Regions from separate parts of the Desulfogranum aggregans genome, predicted to be linked through region 2. Evidence: riboswitches for the same ligand, from Rfam matches in the RefSeq annotation. Region 2 holds a riboswitch; each other region holds the start of a gene.
The links. Region 2 has a riboswitch for cobalamin ahead of trpD (anthranilate phosphoribosyltransferase). Riboswitches for the same ligand answer to the same signal wherever they lie in the genome.
Positions count from the first base shown of each region.

Region 1: another riboswitch for cobalamin. It lies ahead of ACZ52Z_RS17550 (sirohydrochlorin cobaltochelatase); the one in region 2 lies ahead of trpD (anthranilate phosphoribosyltransferase).
Region 3: another riboswitch for cobalamin. It lies ahead of ACZ52Z_RS14135 (sirohydrochlorin cobaltochelatase); the one in region 2 lies ahead of trpD (anthranilate phosphoribosyltransferase).

Region 1 covers NZ_AP042447.1:3,975,644-3,985,316, forward strand. The annotation lists gene ACZ52Z_RS17520 (cobalt-precorrin-5B (C(1))-methyltransferase) at 1-285, opposite strand, end outside; gene ACZ52Z_RS17525 (precorrin-8X methylmutase) at 282-917, opposite strand; gene ACZ52Z_RS17530 (cobyrinate a,c-diamide synthase) at 921-2,276, opposite strand; gene ACZ52Z_RS17535 (ABC transporter substrate-binding protein) at 2,273-3,196, opposite strand; gene ACZ52Z_RS17540 (ABC transporter ATP-binding protein) at 3,193-4,011, opposite strand; gene ACZ52Z_RS17545 (FecCD family ABC transporter permease) at 3,998-5,038, opposite strand; gene ACZ52Z_RS17550 (sirohydrochlorin cobaltochelatase) at 5,031-5,942, opposite strand; cobalamin riboswitch at 6,105-6,293, opposite strand; gene ACZ52Z_RS17555 (cob(I)yrinic acid a,c-diamide adenosyltransferase) at 6,454-7,002, shown strand; gene ACZ52Z_RS17560 (cobyric acid synthase) at 7,153-8,667, shown strand; gene ACZ52Z_RS17565 (pyridoxal phosphate-dependent aminotransferase) at 8,664-9,673, shown strand, end outside.
Region 2 covers NZ_AP042447.1:3,868,464-3,878,136, reverse strand. The annotation lists gene cobT (nicotinate-nucleotide--dimethylbenzimidazole phosphoribosyltransferase) at 1-1,223, opposite strand, end outside; gene ACZ52Z_RS17080 (hypothetical protein) at 1,220-1,447, opposite strand; gene trpD (anthranilate phosphoribosyltransferase) at 1,452-2,558, opposite strand; cobalamin riboswitch at 2,734-2,960, opposite strand; gene ACZ52Z_RS17070 (hydroxymethylglutaryl-CoA lyase) at 3,396-4,343, shown strand; gene ACZ52Z_RS17065 (CaiB/BaiF CoA transferase family protein) at 4,334-5,539, shown strand; gene ACZ52Z_RS17060 (NADP-dependent isocitrate dehydrogenase) at 5,772-6,989, shown strand; gene ACZ52Z_RS17055 (hypothetical protein) at 7,279-9,336, shown strand; gene ACZ52Z_RS17050 (hypothetical protein) at 9,448-9,673, shown strand, end outside.
Region 3 covers NZ_AP042447.1:3,210,401-3,220,073, reverse strand. The annotation lists gene leuD (3-isopropylmalate dehydratase small subunit) at 1-446, shown strand, start outside; gene ACZ52Z_RS14160 (HlyD family secretion protein) at 470-1,450, shown strand; gene ACZ52Z_RS14155 (ABC transporter ATP-binding protein) at 1,447-2,373, shown strand; gene ACZ52Z_RS14150 (ABC transporter permease) at 2,375-3,487, shown strand; gene ACZ52Z_RS14145 (hypothetical protein) at 3,606-3,959, opposite strand; tRNA gene ACZ52Z_RS14140 (tRNA-Sec) at 4,091-4,188, shown strand; cobalamin riboswitch at 4,493-4,700, shown strand; gene ACZ52Z_RS14135 (sirohydrochlorin cobaltochelatase) at 4,810-5,688, shown strand; gene ACZ52Z_RS14130 (antibiotic biosynthesis monooxygenase family protein) at 6,597-6,890, shown strand; gene ACZ52Z_RS14125 (hypothetical protein) at 6,982-7,956, opposite strand; gene ACZ52Z_RS14120 (hybrid sensor histidine kinase/response regulator) at 8,029-9,673, opposite strand, start outside.

The DNA of each region.
Region 1 (9,673 bases), 110 kb from region 2:
GGAGGCCTCGGCAGCCGGCGTTACCCGTGCACCAATTTCTGCACCGTTAGTGACGTCAGGGTCGTCTCCCGCATCCTTGACCACCGTGGCCATGGCACCATGATCGTTTCCGGTGCAGCGGCAGACCGCAAAAGAATGCCGAGTGGCGTCCGGGAAGGGAATGGTGACCCTTTCAGGGGCGCTGCCAGTAAAGAAGCGCAGAGTTGCGGCCTTGGCGGCCGCAGCTGCACACGCCCCGGTGGTATACCCGGAGCGGAGTTTTCTCTGTTGACTACTTCTTTTCACGAGTGCTTGGAGCGAGCCAGACGAATGAGGGCATTGACTGCAGCTACCGCGACCGGTGTTCCTCCCTTGCGGCCGAGAGCGACAATGTGCGGATACGGTTTTTCCGCGAGCAGCGCTTTCGATTCCGCTGCGTTGACAAAGCCCACGGGTGCACCAATCACCAGGTCCGGTGAGAGCTTGCCGCTTTCAATGAGTTCCATGGTCTTGAGCAGGGCTGTCGGGGCGTTGCCGACCGCCACAATCCCGATATTGTCCTCCACGGCACGAACAATGGCTGCGTCCGATCGGGTGGTGCCGTTTTTCTGGGCCAGTGCTGCTGTTTCCGGCTCATTGATTCGGCAGATGACCTTGCCGCCGAAGTGGGCCAGCATGTTTTTTGATACACCGCTGGCCGCCATATTCACGTCGACCAGGATGTTTTTTCCTGCCAGGATTGCCTTGAGGCCGGCGTGGATGGGGTCGTGATGAAATTGGAGATTGTTGGCAAAGCTGAAGTCACCGGTTGCGTGGATGGTCCGCTGGACAACGGCAAATTCATCAGCCCCGAATGTGGTGGGGCCCAGTTCCTGAGCGATAATGCGAAAGCTTTCCGCTTCTATATCCTGTGGAGCAATCTGAAGAATATCTACCATTTGTTACCGAGAGGGAAATGGGTTACGGCAGGCACGGACAAAATGTTCGGCCACCTGGGGGGTTCGTCCCCAATGGAGGTGCATATAACCTGCCAGGGTATTTTTTAAGCAATAACCTTCGGCTCTGCCGTCTTCAAGGCTGTAGACGGTGGCCGCCTCTGCATTACCGGTGACCGCTGAATAGTGGAACTCATGTCCGTGGAGAACCAGGTCTCGTGGTCCGAGAATCGAGTCGCACCGCTGCCGGGGTTGTCTGTAGCCAAGACTTCTCAGTCTCGGCTGCATGGCTGTATCAAAGGGGAAGACGCCTGCCATGGGAAAGGTGTCGCCTTCCATATCCGTCAATGATCGGGTCAGGTACATGAATCCCCCGCATTCAGCATAGACGGGCCGCCCCTGCTGGCAGAATTGTCGGACAGCTGCACGCATTTCCGCGTTCCCACTGAGCTGCGCTGCATACAATTCCGGGTATCCGCCCCCCAGGTATATCCCCTCCAGTTCCTTTGGCAGGGCGTTGTCGACAAGGGGGCTGAATTCGACCAGCTCTGCCCCAGCCTGGATCAGCAGATCGAGGTTGTCTTCATAGTAAAAACAGAAAGCATTGTCACGCGCTATCCCGAGACGCACCGGTGGAACTGGCTTTTTCGCAACGTGCGGGCAGGAATGGTCTTCGGCCAGCCGGCACTGCTGGCCAAGGGCAAGCAGACGGTCCAGGTCGAGATGGGCTTCCATCAGTTCTGCCAGCTTGTTGATTCCCTGCTGCTGGAGCGGATTTTCCTCACCCATGTGCAGCCCCAGGTGCCGTGAAGGAATGGTGATGTTTTCATTGCGGGGAAGAAAGCCGAGCAGAGGCACCTGACAGTATTTTGCCACAGCTTCCTCGATCATCTGTTGATGTCTTGCCGATCCCACCCGGTTGCAGATGACCCCTGCCACCTTGACATTGGCATCCATTGTGGCGAAGCCGTGGATGACGGCAGCCACTGATTCGGCGGCAGAGCGGGTATCGACAACCAGGATGACCGGCAGGTTGAGCAGTTCGGCCAGAGCGGCTGCCGAACCCTCTCCTCCGTCAAAAAGCCCCATCACGCCCTCGACAACCGCACAGTCCTTTTTCGTGGTGTTGCGTACAAAGGAGTTCCTGGTAAAGGAGGGGCCGCACATCCGGGCATCAAGGTTTCTTGAGACCCGCCCGGTTACCATCCGGTGCAAGGTGGGGTCGATGAAATCGGGGCCACACTTGAATGGCTGTACCGGCAGGCCGCGACGCCTTAATGCGGCCATAATCCCCAGGGTAACGGTGGTCTTTCCGCATCCGGAGTGGGTGCCGGCTATGAGGAGTGCGGTTCTCATGCTCATAACGATTCATTCTCCAACGAAAGTTCAGGGTAGAGGATTTGCTGGATGGTCGTCGCAGCGTCGAGCAGTTCCATGGTCGGGCGCGAGACCTTCTTTTCCTCGATCAGGTAGACCTGACCCTGTTGAATTGCCTTGATGGTGTCAAACCCAGGCTCCTTGTAGATATCTTCAAGGGAAACAGGGTTCATTCTTCCCTGCTGGGCAAGAAACACCTCAATCTGGTCTGCTTTGGCGAGAATGCGTTCTTTGCTGTAGGCGGCGATATTGGTGGAGCGGACCTGGACGGCGTCGGTGGCAATGTTGATTCCACCGGCGCTTTCCAGCACAAAAATGGCCATGGAGTCGGGCGCAAAGGTTTTCATCCGCTTATGGATGGACTCAAAATAGACCTTTTTTCTTTCCGTGAAAGGTACAGTGGCTGTCATCTGATGAAGCTGGCTGAGCTGCTGACTGAAACGATGAATGAGCGCATCGGCGGCCTGTTCTCTCCCGATGAGCTTGCCCAGGGTGGACCAGTAGCGAAGCAGTTCGTCGACGCTTGCCGGCTGGAGCGAGACCACCTGAATATTCACCTCCTGCAATCGTTTGATCAGCTGGGGGTAGCTTCTGCTGATCATCGGCCGGATGAGCACCAAATCCGGGCGAAGGGCGATAAGTCGCTCGGGATCGTCACGAAAGTGCACTTTGGGCAGTCCGGGCAGCTGGTTGTCGCTCCTGCCGGTGGCAATGATCGTGTCGGCTGCCCCCATATCGATCAGGTTGGTGGTATGGGCCGGATAGAGCGAAATGATCCGCTGGAAGGGCTTTTCAAAAATGAGCGTGCGTTTGTCGCTGTCGGTGATGAATGCACCCAGACACAGTGAGGGGGCAAGCAGTAAGGTGATCAGCACAAGGGAGGCGATGGTTAGCATCGATCTCATGATGTGCCCTCCTGCGGTAACCGGAAACTGACCTGACGGCAGTCAGTGAACTCGTTGTGGGCGACTTCCGCTTCCACTTCATAGACGTCGGCGATGATTTCGGGAGTCATTATCTGCTCCGTAGTCCCCTGGTAGAGGATTTGGCCGTTTTTGATGAAGATGAGTTCATCACAAAAAAAACTGGCCAGGTTGAGATCGTGCATCACCGCTACCACATGGGTCCCCTCCTGGCGATGGCGATTACGGATCAAACGTAATATTTCCAGACTGTGGTGGATGTCCAGGTTGGACGTCGCTTCGTCGAGAAGCAGTACCTGGGGGTTCTGGGCCAGGGTTCTCGCCAGGGCAACCCGTTGCTTTTCCCCGCCGGAGAGGTGGGTGACGGGCCGGTCGGCCAGGTCGCTGATGCCGGTATCCCGGAGGGCCTGGTCAATTATGGCGAGTTCCTGTTTGCCTGGGGTTGCAAAACGGTGCATACGGGGGTGCAATCCCATTTCGACGGTTTCACGAACGGAAAATCCAAAACGTACCATAAATTCCTGAGGCACCAGGCCAAGAACCCTGGCCAACTGTTTCCGCGGCCAGTGATGCAAAGGCTTTCCCTGAAAGGTTATTACTCCTGTAGAGGGTTTGAGGACACCGGCGAGCATATCGAGCAGGGTGGTCTTTCCGCTTCCGTTGGGGCCGAGAATGCCGTAACAGCGACCGGGAAGGAACTCCATATCTATGTTGTCGATCACTACAGCTTTACCGTAGCTGAAGGTAACCTTCGAGAGCGCCCACAGGGGCGATATGGTAGCGCTAGAATCCTGCATTGCCGCCCTGCTGTCTGCGTTTGAATATGATACAGAAAAAGGGGCCGCCCAGGAGTGCTGTCAGTACCCCGATGGGAACCTCAGCCGGAAGCACTGCCCGGGTGATGGTGTCGGCGATCAGCAGGAGCATGCCGCCCGTAAAAAAAGAAAAGGGGATCAGGCGCCGGTTGTCAGGACCTGTGAGGTGGCGAAGGAGATGGGGCACGATCAGTCCGATAAAGCCGATAATACCGGCAACAGCCACCGAAAGGGCGGTCATGAGGGTGCCGCAGATCAGCAGCGTAATCCTCAGCCTGATGGTATTGATGCCCAGTGAAGCCGATGTCCTGTCCCCTGTGGCCATAATATTTAAGTCCCTGCCGAAGAAAAAGGCCACACCGGTTCCCAAAAGGGCAAAGGGAAACAGGAGGAGGATGTTCTTCCAGGTGGCTCCGGAAAGGCTGCCCATGAGCCAGAAAATAATGATGCCGACCTGCTCATCGGCCAGAAATTTTAGAAAACCAATTGCTGCTGAGAGAATTGCCGCAATAATCACCCCCGCCAGGATCAGGTTCGTGGAGGAGAGGCGACGGTCACCGGCTGCCAGAAAAAGGACCAGCACAAGGGTGATCAGTCCGCCGCCAAAGGCAAAAATCGGTACAGACACCGCTGGCGGCAGGGTAAGACCGAAAATCTGCAGCACAATCACCAGCGACGCGCCAAAGGCCGCACCCGTAGAAATACCAAGGGTGTAGGAGTCGGCAAGAGGATTGAGGAGAATGGCCTGAAAGACGGTGCCGCTAACACCGAGCATGCCACCGACCAGTACTGCCGCAGCAATTCTCGGCAGTCGGACGTCGGTGACCACGGTGACAGCCACTGGATCAATGTTGTCAAGCGGCTGTTGCAGCAGGCCAGCACCGATGATGCGGAGCACATCCTGTACTGACACCGAGAGAAACCCCATGGTTGCTGATACGGCGATCAGCCCAAACAGGGCGGCGGAAAGCAAGAGCAGTGGGTAAAAATCCCTGGTAACGCTATTCATCGCGTCTCAACTCAATTCCGGCATCAGCAGCAGCCTGGATGGTGTGATCAATTAACAGCCGGATAAACGGGGTCTGCTCTCCCAGTCCTCGGAGTACAGGGGTGACATCAAAGCCGGCACCGCGGAGGCGCGATAACCATGATGTTTCACCGTGTCCGGCCATATCCTTGAGGGCATGGGCCCCAGCGGTAATAAGGAGCGGTTTGAGGTGGACCTTTTTTCGATTCCCGCCATGCAGGACAGGGAGAATGTCATCCAGTGATGGATATCCTTCCACTGTGCCGATGAAGATCGGGATTTGCGGGTAGAGGCTGTTCATCCTTGACTGCAGTTCAAGGTAGAGACCGCCGGTGGGAAAGAGGGGGTTGCCGTGCCCCATATAGACCAGAGCGGCATCCTCGGCAATTGCCTGATCAGCATCCTCTCTGAGTGCTTCGGCGGCAGCACGAATATCCTCTCCATAAGGAAACGATTGACTGTAGGCGCCAAGGATCGGACGTCCTACCACAATGCGTTCAAAAGGACGCCAGTGCGGCTTCATGGTTCGAATACCGGCCAGCGCCCGTACGCAGCTGCCGAGATCATGAAATTCTTCTGCAGGGGCCATGTGGACGGCCTGTACGACGATTGATCGATATCCCCGGTCCTGGAGGCCGGCAATTGCAGCCAACTGTCCCTGCACGGAGAATATGTCGTCAGGGATATGTGGAAATTGCTGCCTGTAGTGGGGATCGGCAGCCCGTTTTTGCCAGACGCGTCGAATGATGTTGGAGGTAAAGGCAATGCGAATGGGCGTGGCTGGAAAAGCCTGCCGGTATTCGTCGAGAATGCTGATCAGCCCAGGAAGAGCAGATTCGGCCGTAGTGCCGAACATGGCAAGGACAATTGCATTTTTTTCGCTCATACGCTGTGCCTGAGATCATGGAGTGGATAGGGAACAGGCCGTGGGTTGTATACATCACGAAGGTTGCCTGTGGACTGCCCAAAAAAAAAGACCTGAATCAACCATGGTGTTGATTCAGGTCATCCCTTTGTATCCCTGATTCATTGACCACCCTTTTGCCGAAAGAGCCGTCCTCTGCAGGCAGGTCTTCTGACTCCCGGATCAGTCGCCTTCCACGCCTTCCCAGTCAATGATGAACAGTGGCGATACTGTGGAATTTGTCCCCGGCTACAGCGGCGGGCCCGTTCCGGATTTGCAACCGGATTCCCCTTTTTCATGCGTGCATGCGCAACCTGCAGAATAGTGCAGGCTACCTTACCTGCAGGCATGCTGATAGTCAAGCAGGTTGTCGGGCTGTTGAGCTGAAAGACAAGAAAAGGTATTGACGGGATCACCGCTATTTTCTACTACACATCATGGCAGAACAAACAACCGAAGGACAACATCGACTTAAGGCGGATTTCGATCCGATATCCACCGGGGCCGAAAAAGGCGGAGGAGGGATATGCAAGGATATGTTCAGGTATATACCGGGGATGGGAAGGGAAAAACTACCGCTGCGCTTGGTCTTGCCCTGCGTGCTGCCGGGGCAGGGTTACGGGTCTACATCGGCCAGTTTATCAAGAATGCGCCCTACAGCGAATTGACGTCCCTCAAGCGGCTGGCTGACTCTATTACCTTCAGTCAATATGGCCGGGGATGTTTCATCTTCAACGATCCCTGTCAGGAAGATCTTGAGGCGGCAGCCGAGGGGTTTGCAACCCTCAAGCAGGTGTTGACCAGCGGACAGTATGAGGTGGTCATAGCTGATGAAATCCACGTTGCCTACACCTGCCAACTTTTAACGGAAGCACAACTGCTGGAGCTGATCACTCTTCGCCCGCCGCAGGTGGAGCTGGTGCTTACCGGCAGGGGCGCTCCGGGCAGCGTCATCGAACAGGCCGACCTGGTCACGGAAATGCGGTTGGTCAAGCATTACTACTCCAAAGGAGTTCTTGCACGTAAGGGGATTGAAAGTTAGTCGCGAACAGGACGCCTGTGATGAAAGGGGTGGCGCAAGGGCTCATGGCATATTAAGGTGTTCATCTTGTTGATAATCTAGGTCTGTAGATGGGGTGAATTTGCTGCAGGCTGACCAGGGATAAGAGAATCTGAAGCACAAAGAGGGGAGATGAAGGAGAAAGCTGTCTGTATTGCTGTCTTGGGCACTGGCTCGGATGTGGGAAAGTCCATCGTTACCACGGCGCTTTGTCGTATTCTTGTCAATCGTGGGTATCGGGTTGCCCCCTTTAAAGCGCAGAATATGTCGAATAACTCGGGGGTCACTGCAGAGGGCCTTGAAATGGGCAGGGCGCAGATCGTCCAAGCCGAGGCCGCCAAAATTCCCCCCCATGTAGATATGAATCCGGTGCTGCTCAAGCCGACCAGCGATGTGGGGTCCCAGGTGGTGCTCAACGGGAAAGCCTGGATGGAGGCGTCTTCCGTCTCCTACTACGAGAAAAAAGATTACCTCTTCCAGGAGAGCTGCAGTGCCCTCGACCGCCTGCGCGACCTGTATGATGTCATCGTCATGGAAGGGGCCGGCTCCTGTGCCGAGGTCAACCTGATGGTCAATGACATCGTCAACTTCAGAGCTGCCGCCTATGCTGATGCACCGGTTATTCTGGTGGCTGATATTGACCGGGGCGGAGTTTTTGCACAAATCGTCGGTACGCTGGCATGTATTCCCCCGGAATGCCAGGAACGGATCACAGGTTTTGTGATTAACCGTTTTCGGGGCGACAGCAGCCTTTTCCGCAACGGCATCGAGTGGATTGAAGAACAAACCGGAAAGATCGTGTATGGGTTGTTGCCATGGTATAGGCATTTTCATATTGAAGCCGAGGATGCCGTGGTCATCGAACAGGCCACGGGCTATACTGCGGGTGCCTCGAGTGATCCTGTGATTGCGGTTATCCGCCTGCCTCATATTTCCAATTTTACCGATTTCGATCCCCTTGTCCATCTTTCCGGACTGCAGTGTGCGTACCTGCAGCAAGCACAGGATCTGTCACCTTTTGCTGCGGTTATCCTGCCGGGTTCGAAAAGCACCTGCAGCGATCTGGAATGGCTGCGAGACAACGGTTGGTCTGATCAACTGGAGCGGTATGTTGCAGAGGGAGGGCACGTCCTGGGGGTGTGCGGCGGCTATCAGATGCTCGGCAGCTGGGTTCATGATCCCAATGGGATTGAGGGTGTTCCCGGTTCAACCCGCGGGCTGGGGCTGCTGCCGGTGGAGACAACCCTGCAAGCACCGAAGACAACCACCCTGACGGAATTTTCCTGGGCAGGTAAGCGGGGATGCGGTTACGAGATCCACATGGGGCGGACAGTGGTGGCCGGCGGGCGGCCGCTGGTGGACATCCACGCGCGAAACAGGGAACCCCTGACCGACAGCGATGGGTGTGTCAGTGACGACGGCAGGATCATGGGGACCTATATACACGGAATCTTCGATTCCCCGGAGATTATCCGGCAATGGCTGCAGACTCTCGGTCTGGAAACCCTGCATCCGCAAGGAGAGCTGCATGGACCTGCTGCGCGTGATCATGCCTATGATCAGCTTGCCGAGCATGCGGAGAAATACCTGCAGGTCGATGCCATACTGTCGTTGGTTGAAGGTCAGGAGGAGGGAGAAAGGGCATGATTCAGGGGCATGGAGGGAATACTGCTGCGGTTGCGGCCCACCTAGGTTGCCGTCCGGAAGACATAGTCGATATGAGCAGCAATATCAACCCGTTGGGTATTGTTCCCGGACTGCTGGAACATCTGCAGGGGCACCTGGATACCATCATGCGTCTGCCGGAGGTCGATGCCGGGGCTGCTGCTGCTGGCATTGCCGAGATGTTGGCGGTGGAGCCGGCGCAGGTTCTTATGGGAACAGGAACAACCCAGTTCATCTATACCGCCTGCACGGCCCTGCGGTCCCGGCAGGTCCTTATTGTTGGGCCGACCTACGCGGACTATGCCTCAAGTTGCAGGATGTACGGGATTGAACCGGATTTTTTTCTTAGCCGGGCTGAGGAGGCCTTCCAGGTTGACTGCCATCGTCTTGCCGATGCTGCTCGACATTACGATACGGTGTTTCTCTGCAACCCCAATAATCCGACTGGGACGCTGATCGACCATGAGACCCTGGAGGCCTTGTGCCGATCTCTTCCGGATACCCATTTTATAATTGACGAATCCTACCTTCCCTTCGCACCGGCATCCCATGACCGGAGCATGGTGAGCACAGGGCTGGACAATGTGATTGTTCTCTGGTCGCTCTCAAAAATATATGGTATCCCCGGGGTTCGGGCCGGGTTTCTCATCGGAAGCGAAGCGGTTGCTGCCCGATTCGGTGGCTACATGCAGCCGTGGTGTGCCAATAGTCTCGCCCAGGAGGCGGTTGGCTACCTTGTGGGGAACCGGTCTATGGTGGCAGCGTTTGTCATTCGGACCAAAGAATACCTGCGTCAGGAAATGGATCGCTTTCATCGTTCGCTGGACGGGTGCGGAGTCACCCTTTTCCCTACGGTCGCCCCTTATCAGCTGATTGGCTTGCCCGGCGAGTGGACAGCGGCGGCGACCTGTGAACAGCTCTTGGCAGATCGGATTCTGCTGCGTGACTGCTGTAATTTTCATGGGTTGGATCATCATTTTGTTCGCGT
Region 2 (9,673 bases):
CTCCGACGCCCGATGCGCGGGGAAAGAGTGTTCTGCATTACACTCAACGAAACAGCGAGAGGCTCTACTCTTCCCAGGGCGCCAAGCGGTTTGGTCTTCAGGTCAATCTTTTTCTGGGCAGCGGGCCGCAGATGATGGGCAACCGGTTGGACTCCAGCTACCAGGCGCATCAACCGCTCCGGGACCACTGCCCCGGAATGAACACCCTGTGGCCGGGTATGGGGTTTGGATTGTATGGGACGTGTTCCCGTCCCGGTGAAATCGATAATATATTTAAAGGCCTGTCCACGGAATATGGTAGGCATCAGTGCTGGAACGGCGTCCGGCGCAACAATCGCCTCCACCAGCAAATCCAACAGCTCCCGATGGTCGCGGCAGAAAGCAGCTGCTTCTACAACATGCTCACGCCGTGGCCCGTAGGAGCCGACCACGGAAAGTTCACGATAATGGATCAGATTGAGAAGGCTGCAGTCGACTTCGGCATCCTTCTGGACCCCTGAAAAATAGGCGAACTGTCCTCCTTTTCTCAGTTTGGTCAGGCATTGGCTGAATGCCGCCGGACTGTCGCAGGCATTGATGGCGCAATCAAAATCACCTGCAACGGTCTCTTTGCAGACCACGACCCCGCTTGCCTCGATAAACGGGGTGGCGCGGTCAATCTTTTCCGCGCTCTGTTCCACCACCACCGGTTCTGCACCCAAGGCGCGGGCTGCCAGCGCCGCCAGGAGGCCCAGCACTCCTCCCCCGTAGATAATCAGCCGTGTTCCCTGCCCAATGGACAGCCCGGAAAATCCATTGACAATACAGGCAACGGGTTCGGCAAAACAATACACATAGGGTACTGATGCCTCCGGTATTGGGACCAGGCTTGCCCGAGGCACTTCGACCGTATCAGCAAAGCCGCCGTCACTGTGAAAGCCGATAATCTGCATGGAATCGCAGAGATTTTCCCGATTGTTGGCACAATACCAACAGTGGCCGCAGCTCTGCCCGGGCCACAGGGTGTACCACGCGCCGGTTGCTTCCTCCACAGCGACCACTTCATGGCCAGGCACCCTGGGGAGGACCAGATCACGGTGTCCCTGGTGCCACATTTTCGCATCGGTGCGGCATATGGCACAGTAGCAGACACGAAGAAGGACGCTGTCATCCTGCCCTGGCGCCGGGGCTGTCGAGCTTGTTTCCAGAACCATTTGACCTGGACCATGGAGAGCGAGCTTCATACGTCCTCCCCCTTTGATTGGATAAAAGGTTGCTCGGTAAGGGATAAAAGCATGATGCGCGCCCCAGCGCATCCTTCATCCAGGAGCTGGCTGTGCAATGCTTTCACCTGCGCCAACTGCTGCATGGGATACACACTGGCCTTCTGCAGACTGCAACGGACATATCCATCCCCGGAAAAGCGGAAATAGTCGGCGCCCTCCTTGATCAACAAAAGCTGTTCCATGGCACTACCCCCTCTCCAACAGCTTATTGAGGGTCGCCAAACCTTTCTCAGGGTCACGATTCTGGACAGCAACCCAGCGGGTCAGCACCTCTACCGGCCCCCCATTCACCATACATTGCTCAGCCATTGCCACCCCTTCCCGAATGGAAGACGCCTTGCCGGTAAGCTCAAACAGGAAACCGCTGTTAAGCAGCACCGCGTCCCTACGGGCCCGATTGCCCTGCCCCCGAAGCAGGGTCACCATTCCCTGTGCCGCATCCTCCAGGCTGCCATCTGCGGCAAGCGCCTGTGGCGGGTGTTGCTGTAGCCCGCACTCTTCGGGGGTGCAGGAAAACTCCGTAATCACGCCATCGACGAGCCGGGCCCCAAAAGTAGGGCCGCACACCGAAGCTTCGTCCATCCCTTTCCTGCTGCCCTCAATGGCTCCGTAGACTACCGTTGCCCTGGTGTAGCCGATGGAGCGCATCACTCGTGCAACCGGCAGGATCAGCTCCTTGGCATACACACCCCGCACTGCCATTTTCGGCAACGCGGGATTCGCCAGCGAGGCGGCAATATTGAGCGGAGAGCCGAAATATATCTGACTAAGGATCCTTCCCAATGCCAGTGGATGGACCTTTGGGCTCATTCCGTTAAACAGCCCCACCCCCACTTTATCTATGGCGTCAGCCACATAGGCAACATCGCACTCAACATCGACGCCCAAAGCCTCAACAATGTCCACCGTCCCGCAGGATGAGGTAATCCCTCTGGCCCCGTGACGGGCCACCCGTACCCCCCCGGCAGCCGCGACAAGCGAGGCAGCGGTACTGATGTTAAAGGTCTTGTAGGTATCCATGCCGGTGCCGCAGTTATCCACCACCGGCCCTTCGGTGGTGAGGGTTACCTTGGTCGTGTCCAGTTCATAGATGGCCTGCCAGCCGCCGGCGACTTCGTCGGCCGTCTCCCCCTTTCCGGTAAGTGCAGCAAGAAAGGCCCCTTGCTGCATCTCCGTCACCTCATTATTGACCACCTGACAGAAGGCGGCATAGGCCTCCTCTCCACTGAGGTCTTCACCGTGGACCAACCGGGTTATCACCTGCCCGAAGGCTCTATTTTTTATCCTATCCATATACTGTTTCCCTGTGGTTATCCAGCTGCGCCGGTCTTTTACCTCCCACACTGCAAACGACGCACCGACGCACCTTTGGCGTACGTCCTGCGGCAAAGCGGGCGGAATACTCCATTTTATTTTTTTAGAGAAATGACAACACAGGTATCCAGCGGTGGCTGTGGAACTAGGTCGTGACAACCCTCTGGCTCAGGCAGGCTTTCTGACTTACGAAGGATGCCAACAGCGACGGCCTTCCCGGAAATATCTACTTCCAGTGACTCCCCAACAGGGGGATGCTTCCCGTATTGCGCGGGCAACATTCGCTATGGACTTCGAATACAGCAATGACTGGCTTGTGACGGATTCTCACCGCCTTTCCTTTTACCATACCATGTATGCACCTGAACCATTGCAATATACAAGAACCTCTTGTTTTTTCAATGGCTATAAGAATCTCTACAGGTGCTGGTTGCCGGGAGAGGAGCGTCAAGCTCCCAAAGGGAAGCACCCTGACCTGGGGTGCTGGGCGAGAGGACGGTCAGGGTGCTGTCTTCAATGAAGGAGAGATGAAGACACTTTTATAATAATTATTCTCATCCCGGTTGTCAATTGAGCGCTTGCAACAATTCAGTTGCCGAAAACCGTTGATCAGTAAGGGAAGGGGCAAGAACAGCACAGGTGCAAGGCGATGCCGTGGGACTAACGATTCCCCTCAGCGCCGTTTTTCGCTGCAGTTCTCGTCGTAACCTGCTATCTTTTTCCTTGGGCCGACCGGTGACTCCCTTTTACTCACTGGCGCAGGCCGGGCTTTCCCTCTGTTTTCCCAACCGTCCAATCACCGAGCAGCAGCATGAAATGAACAACGTATTACTTGAGGACGAGTCCCTCAGAGATGGTTTACAGCTTGAGCCCCAAGTTCTCCCTGTAGAAGAAAAAGCGCACCTTTTTCACCTTCTCGCCGATGCTGGGCTGCAGCGCATTCAACTCGGTTCCTTTGTCAACCCCAGGCTCGTTCCTCAAATGGCGGATACCGATGCCCTTGTTCGGTTCGCCAGAAACAGAGAGAGGGTCACCACCACCGCCTTGGTCCTCAACACTCTCGGTTTAGACAGGGCCATGGATTGCGGGCTCACCCACCTCACCGTCTCCGTCTCAGCAAGCAATGCCCACAGCGCCAAAAACGTCGGCAAATCGCATACTGCCGCTTTACAGGAAATCCTCCCCCTCATACGCCGAGCGACTGCCGCCGGCATCACCGTTCGCGCTGGAGTGCAGTGTGCCTTTGGCTGCATCGAAGAAGGCGCGGTTCCAACCGCTCGCATTGTGCAGGCCCTTGAAGGCATGGTGGCTGCGGGAGCCCGAGAAGTCAACCTGGCCGACACCCCCGGAATGGCCACTCCCTACCAGGTAAAAAAAATGATCCACCAGGTGAACAAAGAACTGCCGGAGCCTACCCTTTCTCTGCACCTGCACGACACGAGAGGGCTCGGTATCGCCAATATGCTTGCCGGATACGAGGCGGGTGTTCGCCTATTCGACACCAGCGTCGGCGGCCTCGGCGGCTGCCCCTTTGTTGATGGAGTCGGCGGCAACATCCCCACTGAAGATGCAGCCTACCTCTTTGCCTCATTGGGGGTTGCTACCGGTATCGACCTGAAAAAGCTCTGCCAAGCGGTCACGGCCTATGAGCAGCACCTGGGACGCAAACTCCACGGCCACCTCTGCCCGCTGCTTAAATCCCTCCCCGACGGAACAGCCGGTCTCTACCCGACCCTCTCTTCCCCCGCAAGGCCATCAACGTGACCACTTCAGATCGCAACCTGCCGTTGACCGGAATACGGGTGCTTGAGCTGGGCCATACGGTCATGGGCCCGACCTGCGGCATGATCCTGGCAGACCTAGGTGCAGAGGTCTACAAGGTCGAGCCCATCGGCGATGGCGACCCCACCCGTTCACTCGGCGGATTCGGTTCAGCGTTCTTCCCCTGCTTCAACCGCAATAAACAAAGCCTGTCTTTGGATCTGAAAGCTTCTGCAGGCAGAAACCTCTTCCTTGACCTTGTCGCAACCGCAGATATCCTGATCGAGAACTATGCCCCCGGCACCATGGAGCGTCTCGGCCTGGATTACCCTTCCTGCAGCAAGCGCAATCAGGGCCTCATTTACTGTTCCCTGAAAGGGTTCATGCCGGGCCCCTACGCTCATCGTCCCGCCCTGGATGAAGTGGTACAGATGATGGGCGGCCTGGCCTATATGACCGGCCCGACAGGCCAACCGCTGCGGGCTGGAAGCTCAATAACCGATATCTTTGCCGGGAGTTTTGGCGTTATCGGCATCCTGACAGCCCTGCATGAACGCACAACAACCGGCAAGGGGAAACACGTCCAGTCTACCCTTTTTGAATCAGTCGCCTTTCTGGTCAGCCAGCACATAGGCGTAGCCGCCATCTCCGGAACGCCGCCCCCGCCGATGCCGGAGAGGGGCCGGGCATGGGCAATATACGACCTGTTCACCACCGCGGACAACAGACAAGTTTTTGTCGGCATCACCTCGGAACAACAATGGCAGCGCATGTGTTCGGCCTTTGGCTTTCAGGACTGGGCCAACGACCGCCGCCTTGCCTCCAACCAGGATCGAATCAACGCCCGTGAACGGCTACTCCCGGCCTTGGCCGAACGATTTGCCGGGTTTACTGAGGAGCAACTCCTCGCGACAGCAGACAGGGCGAGGATACCCTGCGCGCCGGTGAACCAACCCATGGACCTGGTCAATGACCCCCACCTGCTAAAAACAGACGGTCTTGTTGCGGTCCAGACACCCAACGGCAAGACGGCAATGCTGCCCCGCATCCCCCTGCAGATGAACGGCGCAGGTTTTCCTCTTCGCAGCCAGCCTCCGGCAGTCGGTAACGGTACCCGGGCTGTCTGTCGCGCATTAGGCTTGCCTGAGGAGGAAATCGAGCAGTTGATCAGTACCAATGTTATTGAAGTCGATGATTGAATGCTTTAGCGCTCCCGTTAACCCGGCTGCTCTGGACTTCGCTGCTGCTGTCAAAGGTGTCCGGTGCGGGCAAGCGAGCTGCTCGGGTGAAATAAAAGCTTGATTAAACACGAATCATTCTTAAGAGTTGTGGAATACCTATACGACATTTCCACGCTCCCGCTGCCTTCTACCAGCGGAAACTGCAGAAAAACATTCTGCATGAGCTATTCATTGCAACAGGAGTAATTTAATGGCGAAAATCAAGGTCAAAAACCCCATCGTTGAGCTGGACGGCGATGAAATGACCAGAATAATCTGGGACTTCATCAAGAAAAAACTCATCCTGCCGTACCTGGATGTTGATATCAAATACTTCGATCTATCCATCCAGAAACGTGACGAAACCAACGACCAGATAACGGTTGATGCGGCCAACGCGATTAAGCAATACGGCGTGGGCGTCAAATGCGCCACCATCACCCCCGATGAGGCAAGGGTCAAGGAATTCAACCTCAAAGAGATGTGGAAATCCCCGAATGGGACTATCCGTAATATTATCGGCGGCACGGTCTTTCGCCAGCCGATCATCTGCGACAATATTCCCCGCCTGGTCCCGGGCTGGAAAAAACCCATTGTTATCGGCAGGCATGCTTTCGGCGACCAGTACCGTGCCACCGATTTTGTTGTTCCGGGTCCCGGCAAGCTGACCATGCGATTCGAGCCCGCTGACGGGAGCGAAGCGGTGGAGTACGAGGTATTTGATTTTCCGGGCAGCGGTTGTGCAATGGGCATGTACAACCTGGACGAATCCATTCGAGGCTTTGCCCGATCCTGCATGAATTACGGATTGAACCTGGGATGGCCGGTCTACCTGTCCACCAAGAACACGATCCTGAAAAAATATGACGGCCGCTTTAAGGATCTCTTTCAGGAGGTCTTTGAGCAGGAATTTGCCGACCGTTTTGCGGCCGCAGGTATTACCTACGAACACCGGCTCATCGATGACATGGTTGCCGCCGCCCTCAAATGGGAGGGAGGATTTGTCTGGGCCTGTAAAAACTATGACGGTGATGTCCAGTCGGATACCGTTGCCCAGGGTTTCGGTTCCCTCGGCCTCATGACCTCCGTGCTGATGACAGAAGACGGCAAAACCGTTGAAGCCGAAGCAGCCCATGGCACCGTCACCCGCCACTACCGGGAGCACCAGAAGGGCAACAAGACCTCGACCAATCCCATTGCCTCCATCTTTGCCTGGACCCGAGGTCTGGCCTACCGAGGCAAATACGATGACACCCCCGAGGTAGTCGGCTTTGCACAGACCCTGGAACAGGTATGCATCGATACCGTCGAATCAGGATACATGACCAAGGACCTGGCCTTACTGGTGGAAGGCGACCAGCCGTTTCTCACCACCGAGGAATTCCTGGCCAAACTCGACCTAAACCTGCAGGCTGCCCTCAAGCGTTAAAAGAGGATACCAAGCACCACAGGAGGCAGAACCTCTTCCGAGGCTCTGCCTCCTCCCACCGCTTATTAGGACGTCCCTGGGAATCTCTGCTGGGCTGGTGCTTTTGCACCACCATTAAAGGTGCATATGCACCAATGGACCGCCTCTCTTCTCTGCCCGCCCCCTACTGACTCGCAACTATTTATTTTTTAATATTTTTTTTAAACCAACCTTCCCCTGCAGCTGGCACGTTTACTGCTTCTCCCCCTATAAATGCACCATCACGGAACCATCTTCAGGGAGGTTGAACATGCCGAGTAATCGAATTTCCACCAAGCCACAGGATCCGAACAAGCTGATCGTGACCAGGGAACGTGCACGCTACCTGGCAGATCTAAGCCAAATGGATGCAAAGGAATTTGCAGGAAAAAGAGTAGGCGAAGTCCATGAGTTGCTCAAGTGGCGAGTCGACCCGGAGCTGCTGCTTTTCCGAAGGGTATGCGGACGGGTCGTCAAACAGGATGCCAACGGCTCCTTCTGTCCGGTACCCGGGGCGACCGTCCGAGTGGAGGACACGGACTGTTCCTTTCTCGGTTATTTTCCCCTGGGATCTCCTTTTTTCTGGCTTTTTCCCTTCAAGTGCAGACGCGAGGAAATAGCCGTTGTCACCACTGACAGCTGCGGACATTTTTGCGTCAACCTGCCTTACTGGGACATAGACAGGTTACTCAGGCTGCGAAAAATACGCCTGTGCCTGTACGATCTGTATCGCCCAAGGCTCAAAGACCTGCTGGAATTGCTGCCGGAGCCGCCGGTTATCAAAGATCCCCGGCCGGAACCGGACCCGCTCCCGATCAAGCCCTGCTGCCTGGAACATATCGAACAGGTTCGGGTTAATTTCGGCGAAGAAATTACCGACCAGCTGCGCGTGTTCGCGGAAATGCCTGAATTCGGCTCCTCGGCGGCAGAGGTTGCATCGCTCATGGAGACTCCGCTTCCCAGTACACCGCCACCGCTGCACACGCTCATGCAGCAGAAAAAAGACCGTGATTTCAGCGCAGCGGCCGCCGCAACCGGGATGGATAAAAAAGCACTGGCCAAGGTCGATTTTGCCCGGTTCAAAGGGCCCTTTATCCGCTGCCGCGACGCATGGGTAGCGGAGTGGACCCCTGTTCTTGATGTCCCGGACATCACCTTCACGGTCACTCAGGATATCGACGCAGACGGAGCAGAAGAGACCATCTACAGTGAAGGTTTCTTTGATGTGCGCTGGAATGCCCCCTCCTTTCTCAAGGTCACCCTGGTTGCCAATGCCAATGCCCTGTGCGTTCCCATCTGTGAACCTGTTCCGGAAATACCGTGTGCCGATATTCCGGTGATCAACACCGCAGGCTATATGCCCCTGGCCAACAGCCACCATGATGACGGGACAGGCTACGGCCGAAGGGTCAATCGACCGGTCAGCGTGCCAGGCGACTATCCGCCGCCTCCGGCAACTGGAATGGGCGCCAACAACGGCGTGGCCCCCTATGCAGCCTCGCTCAACCTGCACGGGTGCCATCGAATAAAAAAAGCCACCCATTATCGACTGACGTATCGACTTAACGGGGTCGGCATCCCCGTACCCTTCACCGGTCTCTCCTGGTGGGCACCGAGATCGGCGGCTTCTCCCGGTCCTCCTATCCACGTGGTTCCGGACCCGGAAGGATGGTACCCTATCCTCGATGCCGCCCTGATTGAGCATCCCAGCTGGCTGCTCCACTGGAATACGCGCCGCTTCCCCAACGGTACCTACGAGTTGCGCCTGGAAACCGGCCGGTTGACCGCCAGCGGGATGAAAATAACCAGCACCAGCGATCCGCGCACCTTCACCGTGGACAACAGCAAACCTGAGGCTGGATTTCTGGAAATACGGTGGCGCTATGAAGACGTTGGCGGTTCATGGACTGACGCCAACTCCAACCTGCTCCCGGCTATTTGCCCGGTCATAGAACGTGATCCAGTACGGGGAGCCGTACGCGTGCGAGTCAGCTGGCGGGCAACAGCCGCCCATCTGCGGGACGCCCATCTCTCCTTTACCGGATGCGGCGCAGGCAATCCGCTCCTGGTACAGCCAACACCTGCTGCCCCTGACATCGAAGCATACAGGCATTGGCATACCTCCGCTCTTGACAACACCGTCCTTCAGACCAACGAGTACCGGTTACCATCAACCTTGGCCCCCGGCTGCTACAGCTTGTGGATTTTTGCCGCCAGCAGGGCCTTTAACCCGAGTGGGTTCGATCACGGCCCAGGTTCGAACTGGTTGATCAACCAGACCCTGTTGTGGAGAAGAACACACCGGGCAATATCCCTGGTGAATCTCTGATATCCAGGGTTCTTTGTGATCGGCAGGAGGCAGTGGCACGCCTTCTGCCGCTGCCGGCTGCGCAATGAACACCGCAGCTTTCCTTAGCAACCTACACCCCTGGAGGTTTCCATGCCGGTCTATCCCGTAGAAAACTATGTACTCCGTTATGATCTTGATCAGGAAAAAACGTGGATCATCGTCCACTACAAGAAAGATGGCAGATGGAGAAATGTCAACTGGTTTCCCCCGCAGGAAAATGCCGTGTATATAGCGGACATGCTCCGCAATGAAAAACCGGTCTACTACGTTGAAAACAGTGGCGGCAGGAAATGGTTGACCACCTCGTCAGAAGAAA
Region 3 (9,673 bases), 660 kb from region 2:
TGGAGTTTGTCCTCAATCAGCAGCGGTACCAGGGCGCCTCTATCCTCCTGACCAGGGAAAATTTCGGTTGCGGATCGAGTCGGGAGCATGCCCCATGGGCACTGCTTGATTTCGGGATTCGGGTGCTCATTGCCCCCAGCTATGCTGATATCTTCTTCAACAACTGTTTTAAAAACGGCATCCTTCCCATCGTCCAGTCTGAGGAGATCGTTGATGCTCTTTTTGCAGAGACCTATTCCACTCCTGGATATGCCTTGGAGGTAGACCTTGACAAACAGGTTATCCGCAAGCCCGATGGCAGCCAGCTCGGGTTCGATGTGGATGGCTTTCGCAAGCATTGCCTGGTCAATGGTCTGGATGATATTGACCTTACCCTGGAGAAGAGTGAACGCATTCGCGCCTACGAGGCCGCACGGCGCAAGGTAACCCCCTGGCTGTTTTGCTGAGTTCCGGTGCGGGGGCACAACAGGTGAGGACGAGATGGAGACCGCTTGGACGAGCACTTTTCCTGCTGGCTGCCGCTATCGTCATCTGCTGCCTGCCCGGGTGCCGAGAAAATCCTCCCCAAGCCCTCGGCACCCTGGAGTGGGATCGGGTACATCACCGTACGCCTGCTGGCGAAGAAATCATCGACATTTTGGTCCGGGAGGGGCAGCAGGTCGCGGCGGGTACCCTCCTGATGCAGATCGATGACCGCAAGGTCAGGGAACAATGGCGGGAGATCGACGCTCAGGTCAGTCGGGCCGAGTGGCAACTCAAGGAGCTGGAAGCCGGACCGCGTCCGGAAATCATAGCCGAAACCCGGGCCAGGCTGCGTGCGGCACAGGTAACCATGGATACAGCCCATGAGCAGTACCAGCGGCAGGAGACCCTGATTACCACCCGGGCCACTAGCCGCCAACAGCTCGATAACGCTCGCAATACCTACCAGAACGCCCGGGAACAGGTCAATGTACAGACCGCTGTCCTGGACAGGCTCCTGGCCGGTACCCGCAGAGAACAGATCAATCAGGCCCGTTTCGCCCTGTCGGCCCTGCGCGCACAGCGTGACCGGATGCAATTGATGCTTGAGGAGTACGCCATTCGGGCTGCTCGCGGGGGAAGGGTCGACAGTCTCCCGTTCAAGCGGGGAGACACTCCGCCCGGCCAGGCAGTGGTATGTACACTCCTGGCCGGTCAACGTCCGTGGGCAAGGGTCTATGTTCCTGAACCCTTCCGTGCCCGCATGCTGCCACAGCAGACATATACCGTCCTGGTTGACGGACGGCAGCGCCCCTATGCAGCACGCCTGCGCTCCATCTCCTCGGAGGCCTCCTTCACTCCCTACTTTGCCCTGGCGGAAAATGACCGTTCACGTCTGTCCTATGTTGCAGAGCTTGAGCTGACCGAAGAGGAGGCAGATCAACTCACCGCCGGGACACCTGCGCAACTAGTGTTGGAGCGGGAGTGAACGTCGCCATTCGCGTACAGGGAGTGACCAAGGCCTTTGGCTCCTGTGTAGCGGTAGACAGGCTCGATATGACCATCCCCTGCCAGACGGTCTACGGTTTTCTTGGCCCCAACGGGAGCGGCAAGACCACCGCCATACGCATGATGTGCGGCCTGCTCACCCCCTCCGGCGGGGAGATAGAAGTACTTGGTCTGAAAATTCCTGAGCATACCAGGCAGGTACGGCGGCAGGTCGGATACATGACCCAGAAGTTTTCCCTGTACAGCGACCTGAGTGTGCTGCAGAATATGCAGTTTATGGGACGGATCATGGGAGTCGGGCGCGGTGAACGCGGGAACCGGATCATGGAACTGCTTGAGCGTTTTCATCTCATGGATATTCGCCAGCGACAGGCCGGCGACCTTTCCGGCGGGCAAAAGCGACGGCTCGCCCTGGCAGCCGCCATCATCCACAAGCCGCAGCTCCTCCTGCTTGATGAACCAACCTCTGAAGTCGATCCCAATACCCGGCGGGCTTTCTGGGATGAGCTCTTTATCATGTGCGAGACCGGGACCACGGTCCTGGTGACTACCCACCTCATGGACGAGGCCGAACGGTGCCATCACCTTGCCATCCTCAACGAGGGCAGGAAGGTGGCCGACGGAACCCCGGCAGAGCTCAGGGCAGGGCTTGGCGCGACAGTATTCCGGTTGGAAGGACAGGACATCACCCCTGCTGTTGCAACGCTCAAGGCACGCTCCGGGGTGTATGCCACCACCCGTACCGGCAATGCCCTGAGGGTGCTGCTCAGACAGGGACCGGAACAGGGCAGGAAGTGGCTGGACAGTCAGCTCAGTGGGTATGCGCTGACCATTCATCCGGATCAACCCACCATAGAGGATGTATTCGTTATGGCCACCCGTTGCAATGGAACAGGAGGCTGACATGTCCGATTCTGTCCCTTCGCTGGTGCGCATTGTCGCCATCTGCCGTAAAGAAGTGATTCACCTGGTCCATGATCGGCTGACCTTTGGCATGGTGATCATGATCCCACTCTTCCAGTTGGTCCTCTTTGGCTATACGATCAACACCGATGTCCGCCACGTTCCGGCAGCGGTTGCCGACAACCTCAACAGCTCTTTTTCCCGGCAGCTCATCATGGATGTGGCAGCGACCCAGGTACTTGATTTTAGCACCACTGTCTCAACTGCCCAGGAGCTGGAAGCACTCATCCGCGATGGCACCGTCGGCGCAGGGCTGTTTATCCCTCGCGACACAGTGCAACGCTACACCATGGGGGACCGGCCTCTTGCGCAGCTGTTGGTGGATGGATCAGACACCACTTTGGCCGCTGCAGTCCGTCAGTTGCGCAACTTTACGTTTGCTCCGGACAGGGTGGTGACCAACCAGGAACAACAACGCCAGATCGCGGTTCGCCTGCTCTACAACCCGGAAAGAAGGGCGGCGCTATTCACCGTCCCCGGTCTGCTCGGGGTCATCCTGACCATGACCATGGTAATGTTTACCTCTATTGCCATAGTCCGGGAGCGCGAGCGGGGCAACATGGAGTTGCTCATTGCCACCCCGGTGCGCAACCTGGAGCTGATGGTGGGCAAGATCATCCCCTACATCGGTATCGGCCTGATCCAGGTATCAGTGATCCTGTTGTTGGGGGTACTCCTGTTCCGCATTCCGGTGGCGGGCAAGCTGACGGCCATCTATACGGTCTGCCTGATCTTTATTCTTGCCAACCTGACCTTGGGGTTGACTATCTCGACGCTGGCCCGCAATCAGTTGGCAGCCATGCAGATGTTTATTTTTCTCTTTCTTCCGTCCATGCTGCTCTCCGGGTTCATGTTTCCCTTTGTTGCTATGCCGCGTATCGCCCAGCAGTTGGCCGAAGTTCTGCCGCTGACCCATTTTCTGCGGATCATTCGAGGGATCATTCTTCGCGGGGAATCCATTGCCGGAGTTGCACCAGATATCTACTTCCTGCTGGGGTTTGCAGCCTTCTTTCTTTTTGTCAGTGCAGTGCGATTTTCAAAGCGGCTTGATTAAAGAAAAAAGAGAGGGACAGTCTGGAGGAAAGGGAGGTGAGCTATCTATTGAACGATATTGAGGGTAGAGTGTGGGTCCTGGACGTGTAAGCCCTGGACGCGGCTCTGCTTCGTTAGGTTTACTCGTCTGTCGGCTGGCTATCCGGGGTCGGGTCGTGATCCAACTCTTCATCTTCCTCCTCGTCCTCATCGTCATCAATGTACTTCTCTTCTTCTTCCTCCTCCTCGTCCGGGGAAATTTCCGGCGTGGGTCGATCGTCCTGGGCGCGGATGGCTTTGGGAATTTTTGATTCAGGGACCACAAAGGACCTGATTTTTTCGATTTCCTCTGCTAGCCCAGGTTCGGCTTTGCAGATTTCGCACTCTTTCACATGCTGATCGACGAACTGCATCATCCGGGCAGGAGCCATGGTCTCCTGCTTAACGCGAAGGTACCAGTCTTTGATCAAGCGAATAAGTCGTTCACATTCCATAGGGTTTTTTGAGAAAATTCCTCCCCGGGCGGGGTGCTGATTGTTGAAATAGGGATAACTGATTGGTAAGCGCTAAGTATAATAAAAAGTTGTTTTTCAGGTCAATAAATATTACTCTACCCTGCAACGACGGAAGTGGAAAGGGCACTGGTGGCCCTCCCGGACTTCAAATCCGGTGTAGCGGGTTAATGGCCTGCTAGGTGGGTTCGATTCCCATGCACTTCCGCCAATGAAATCAGTAATATAGTAGCCTCTGGGTCCTCCAGAGGCTATTTTTATCCCTGCTCGAAATTTCCAATTCTTTTCCTGCCCATCGACCAGATGCGAGAAGAGCTATGTTCATGTTTCTCTCACTTATAGAAACATAGATAGTTTGTAAAATATTGCAAAAACAACAGGTTAAAAGAGATTTTCTCTGTAAGGGCTTTAGTTGGTTTGCAGGAAGAAAGATCTTTTTGATATGCTAGAGTTTTATTTATTTTTGATAGTATCTCCAACTACATATATTGACATTTCAATCCATACTCTGTAAAGCTGACGCTACAATTCAGGTGCCACGTTTGTGGTGAATAGGGAATCCGGTGAAAATCCGGAACGGGCCCGCCGCTGTAATCCTCTCTCTTGAAGCATACGCAGATTTCAAGAGAACTTTTTCAACCTTGTGTGCCACTGCTGCTCATGTGGGAAGGCCGTTGAAAGAGAAGGAAAAGTCAGAAGACCTGCCTGAAAACGTATTTATAGCTCCTCGTGGAAAAAGGGGCTTGCAGCGAGGGAATAACAGGGCATCCCCGGATCATTGTGATCCGGGGTTTTTTTTTGGGGCTTCAACAGAAAGAAAAAGGAGTGAAAAATGTTGAAATTGAGGATGTGTACCATCGTTTGTGTTGTGTGGTGTCTGCTTTTTGCCGGTCTTGGCATGGCTGCTCATCATGGAGAAGAGAAAGAAAGAAAAGTCGGAATACTGCTTGTCGCCTTTGGGTCCAGCGAACAGAGCGCCCAGGTATCTTTTGAAAACATAGAGAAGAAAGTGAAGGCAACCTATCCCAATATTCCGGTCAGATGGGCATATACTTCCCATATTATCAGGAAAAAGCTTGCCGGACAGGGGATCACGCTTGATTCGCCTAAAGTTGCGCTTGCCAAAATGGCTGATGAAGATTTCACCCATGTAGCTCTTCAGTCGCTGCACACCATCGGTGGGGCGGAATACCATGATTTACGTAAGGTTGTCGGCTCATTCAAGAACATGGGAGCCTTTGACGCCATTATTCTTGGCTACCCCCTGCTGGCAACCCAGAAAGACATGGATCGCACGGTTGACGCCTTGTTTGATATCATTCCCAAAGAACGAAAAAAAGACGAAGCTGTGGTCTTTATGGGACATGGGACGCATCACCCGTCAAACGCCTTTTATTCAGCGCTCAATTTTCAACTGCAGCTGAAAGATCCAAATGTTCTTGTCGGCACTGTCGAGGGGTACCCTGAACTTGATACCATCATCGACTTACTGAAGAAAGCTGAGGTAAAAAAAGTCTACCTCATGCCGTTCATGTCCGTTGCAGGTGATCATGCGAAAAATGATATGGCAGGGGATGAACCAGATTCATGGAAATCTATCCTGAGCAAGGAAGGTATGGAAGTAACAACGATACTCAAGGGAACGGCTGAATTCGACCAGTTTGTCCAGATATGGGTTGATCATCTTGACGGCCCGCTCAGCCACTTCTAAGAGGGCTCAATCCACCGTATACTGCAAAAACCCCCTGGAGTGTATCCTTTTCCAGGGGGTTTTTACGTATGCTGGTGGCAGAGCAAACACCACCAGCATCGTCCATTTACAGAGAAACCTCTTTGCCGTTCCCTTGGAATATTTTCCCAGGACCCAGGCAGTGCAGATGGTGATTGAACGATAGCGGGCAACTCCCGGAAATCAGCATGTCATGTCGACGGGTAGCGTTTATTTGCCGTTCGTTGATAAAGGAATTAGACAAGAGGAGCGATGACCGCCCAGACCTCTCCCTTTACCGTGCTTGGCCCGGCAGAGGAAGGGCATGGCCACCTCTTTTTTCTTCTAGTGAAACCAGGTTACACCGGTGAGGTTTTTTTTACCTTCTGTTCCAGAAATTTGATGAAATTGTCAACGGTTTGAGTTTGTTTGCTGCACTCAAACAGACTTTTCAAGCTCCATCTTTCAGCTTCATCGTAAATTTTCCACGTGTTTAATATCTTTTCATAATCAGCGTTGCGCATATTCTCTCCTCCGTCCGTACAGCCGATAGATATATATATTAGTAATATAATATTACTTATTTGGTGCAGGTGTCAAGCGTTGAATGTTTTTGGCAGGCACGAAAAGCACGTTGAGCTATCGGCACGGAGCAAGGGGAAGGGGTGGCGGCCAACCTTTCAAGCCGGGTATACGGTGCAGGTATGCGTTTGGAAAAGCAGTGCGATATTCCCTCATGGTGGGTATTTTTCTGTTACACTGCAGCCAACGGTAATGTAACCGCCGGATTGAATATTGCGTATTCCTCCATCCAGCCTTAGGATAGGCATGTATCTGTTTTGACATTGCTGTTTCCCACCGGCGGGAGAGAGCAAAATAACCTTTTTTTCAGCAAAAGGAGGGCGTCAGCCATGTATGTCAAGGTCATCAGTAGACGGGTGTTTCGCGTTTCACACAGGGAAAAGCTTGTGCCGCTGCTCAAGAGTCTGCGAGCGAGTGCTGAAAGACAACCGGGATTTATTTCCCGGGCGACCTTTTCAAAGTTAAATGATCCTGGTGAGTTCATTGTTATGAGTGAGTGGGAGACTGCTGATGACTGGGCTGAATGGATGGGTCGGAAAGAGGTAAGGGACATCCAGTGGCAAATTGATTCCCTGATTGGTGAGAAAACCTTTTTTGACGTATATAGAGAGGAGGACTTTTAACCGCATCCACCGGTTGCAATGCGGGGTGCCTCCTGCTCAGGCGTGCTAGACAGCGCAGCAGAGGGCGCCAGGGTATTGATCAGTCCCTATGCTATGCCGCATGGCGTCTGACAAGGGACCGGGAGATGGGATTCCAGCACCAGGTGGTAGCCGGGGTAAGGTGCACCCCGCCGAGCCACCGGTCGATGGCAACAGTATCCAGCCAATTGGTTCTACTTTCCAGGACATCGCGCCCGGTAGCAGTGATGGTCAACCGTTGTGCAGAATCCACCGGCAGAGTAATCTCCGTCCCTGTCGAAAGGGTCAGTAAGGGCGGATTGGAGCGGATAAAGTTGTGGAGCATTGTCTGGAAGCTCAGGTCACCCATAAACATTCGCTCTTCCATCTGCTGATTTGCTTCAAACACTCGACCGAAGCACTGTTCTCCTCCATGAATGATGCTCAGGGCCTGTTGCTCTGTGCGTGAGAGTCCGTTGGCCGTGGACGGATATTCCTCCAACAATCGTTCCACGGCCCCGGCAACAAATGGCAAGGGGGTACTGTCAGCATCCAGGAGCGCTTCCAGCTGATCAGGGGATTGCGAGCGGAATGCGCTCCAGTAGGCAGTGGCCAGCTCAAGGTGTTGCTCGGTCACCGTTTCTTCATGAACCATGAGCCCGTTGATTGCTTGCGGAGAGAGCATGCCCAGGTACTGATCGGTGCAAATGATCGTCAGCTCAATCTTACCCAGGACCCGATGGCGATGGAACCAGTCAAGTATCTGGAGGATCTGCAACTGATCATAGAGGTCGTGCTCAAACCAGAGAATGATTTTGTCGTGTGCATACCAGCCCTGAAGGTGTGCATCTCTGCGCTGAAAGTCTTTCGCCAGCCGCCGTGCATCACCCCAGTCCCTGCCGGTGAGAAACTGTGCCCGTAGCGTTGACAATGCTTCCAGTTCAAGACCTGAGGGCACCGGGCCTTCGTGGAGGACATCACGCCAGGGCAGAAAAGTACCCGGCAGTTCTGCCGCCTGCATAAGGTGTACGGTGTTGTCACCATTGGTAATGTGCAATATTTTCGTCATTTTTTTCCAATTCAAGCCCGCAGGAACAGAGACTGAATGATGTAAGATACCATTATTGATCAGAAAAACTGATTAAAGGCTGTGGCTGCCCACCAGGATTTCCAGATTGCTTTTTACGTCAGCGAGCTGAAAGGGTTTGGCAAGGAATCCGTCCGGGATGGCGTCGCTGTTGTTGGTAAAGGAAAAATCTGTTTCCGCGTAGCCGCTGCAGAGCAGGATAGGGACCGCAGGCGCAATATTGCGGATGACTTCCATGGCCTCTATACCGTTCATTACCGGCATGGAAATGTCCATGATGATGGCTGTGCACTGACCATCCAGCTTGAGCACCTGGTCAACCGCTTCTCTGCCATTGGTGGCCGTATGGACCGTGCAGCCGAGAATAGAGAGGAGGTTTCTCCCGACCTCAAGCACGATGGGGTCGTCGTCCACCAGCAGGATGTTGCCGGTCATTTTGCGTGGCGCGGCTTCGACCCTGCCAGCACGAGCAGTGGCAGGTTGTTCGGTTGCGGATGCCAGGGGCAGCAGCATTCGTACCGTTGTGCCTCTGTCAGGGGTGCTTTTTACAGTAATGGCTCCGCCATGTGCCTGTACGATTCCCGATGCCAGTGCCAATCCCAGTCCGCGGCCAACAAAGCGGGTGCTGTAAAAGGGCTCGAATATTCGGGCTAAGTTGTCCGGACTGATGCCATGACCGGTATCCGTAACCTGGCAGTAGGAGAATAGGCCATCGCAGATACTGCTCCCCTGGAAGAGAAGGGGGAGGGCGTCGGTGGTGACATGATCGATACCAAAGGTAACTGTGATCGAGCCCGTACTCTGCTCAAGGGCCTCAAAGGCGTTGAGCAGAATATTTTTAATGACTTCTTTTATCTGCTCCTGATCAACGGAACAGTATATTGGTGCAGTGGGCGGAACAATGGTGAGCACTCCCGATTGCTGATACGTGTCCGGAATTGCCTCAGCAGATTCATGGACCAGATTGTAAAGGGCAGTTGTATGTGGTTGCGGTGGGTTTTGGCCGACATAGCTGAGCATCATCGAACCAACTTGCGAGGCCTCTTTTGCCGAGGTGAAGGCGTCTTTGCTCATTCTGTAGGCATCGGTGGTTTGCGGCAAGAGCATGGTGAGCAGTTCCAGATTCCCCTGTACGCCGTTCATGGCATTATTGAAACGGTGGGCAATGGAAGCCGCCATGTTTTTCAAGCTGGCAAATTTTTTCAATTGTTCTTGCTGCTGCAGGGTTTTCAGGCGTTGCTGCTCCTGGTGTTTTTGCTGAGTTACATCTCGAAAAATCGCCATGGCCGACAGGGTTCCGTCGGGATTGGTAATCGGGGTGGCGACAATCTCCACAAACCTTCCCTGAGAGACTGTTGCCAGGTATTTGACTTTTTCTCCCTGCTCAATCACCTCTGGTAAACGGCAATGGGAACAGGGGCTGCTTTGCCCCATGATGAGCCGGTGACATCTTTCGCCCTGCTGGTGGCCATACCAGGCGGTAAGGGTAGCATTCATCTCGCGAAGACGATAATCGGCGTCGATTATGCCGACCCCCATGCCTATATCGTCAATGGCAGCGATGTAGCGTTGCAGCTGCTCCTTGCTCTGCCGCAAAGCTGCTTCCGCTTGCTTGCGAACACTTATTTCCTGGCGCATAACCCTGTTGGCCTCGGCGAGTTCGCTGGTACGTTCACGAATGATCCGATCCCGGTTGACT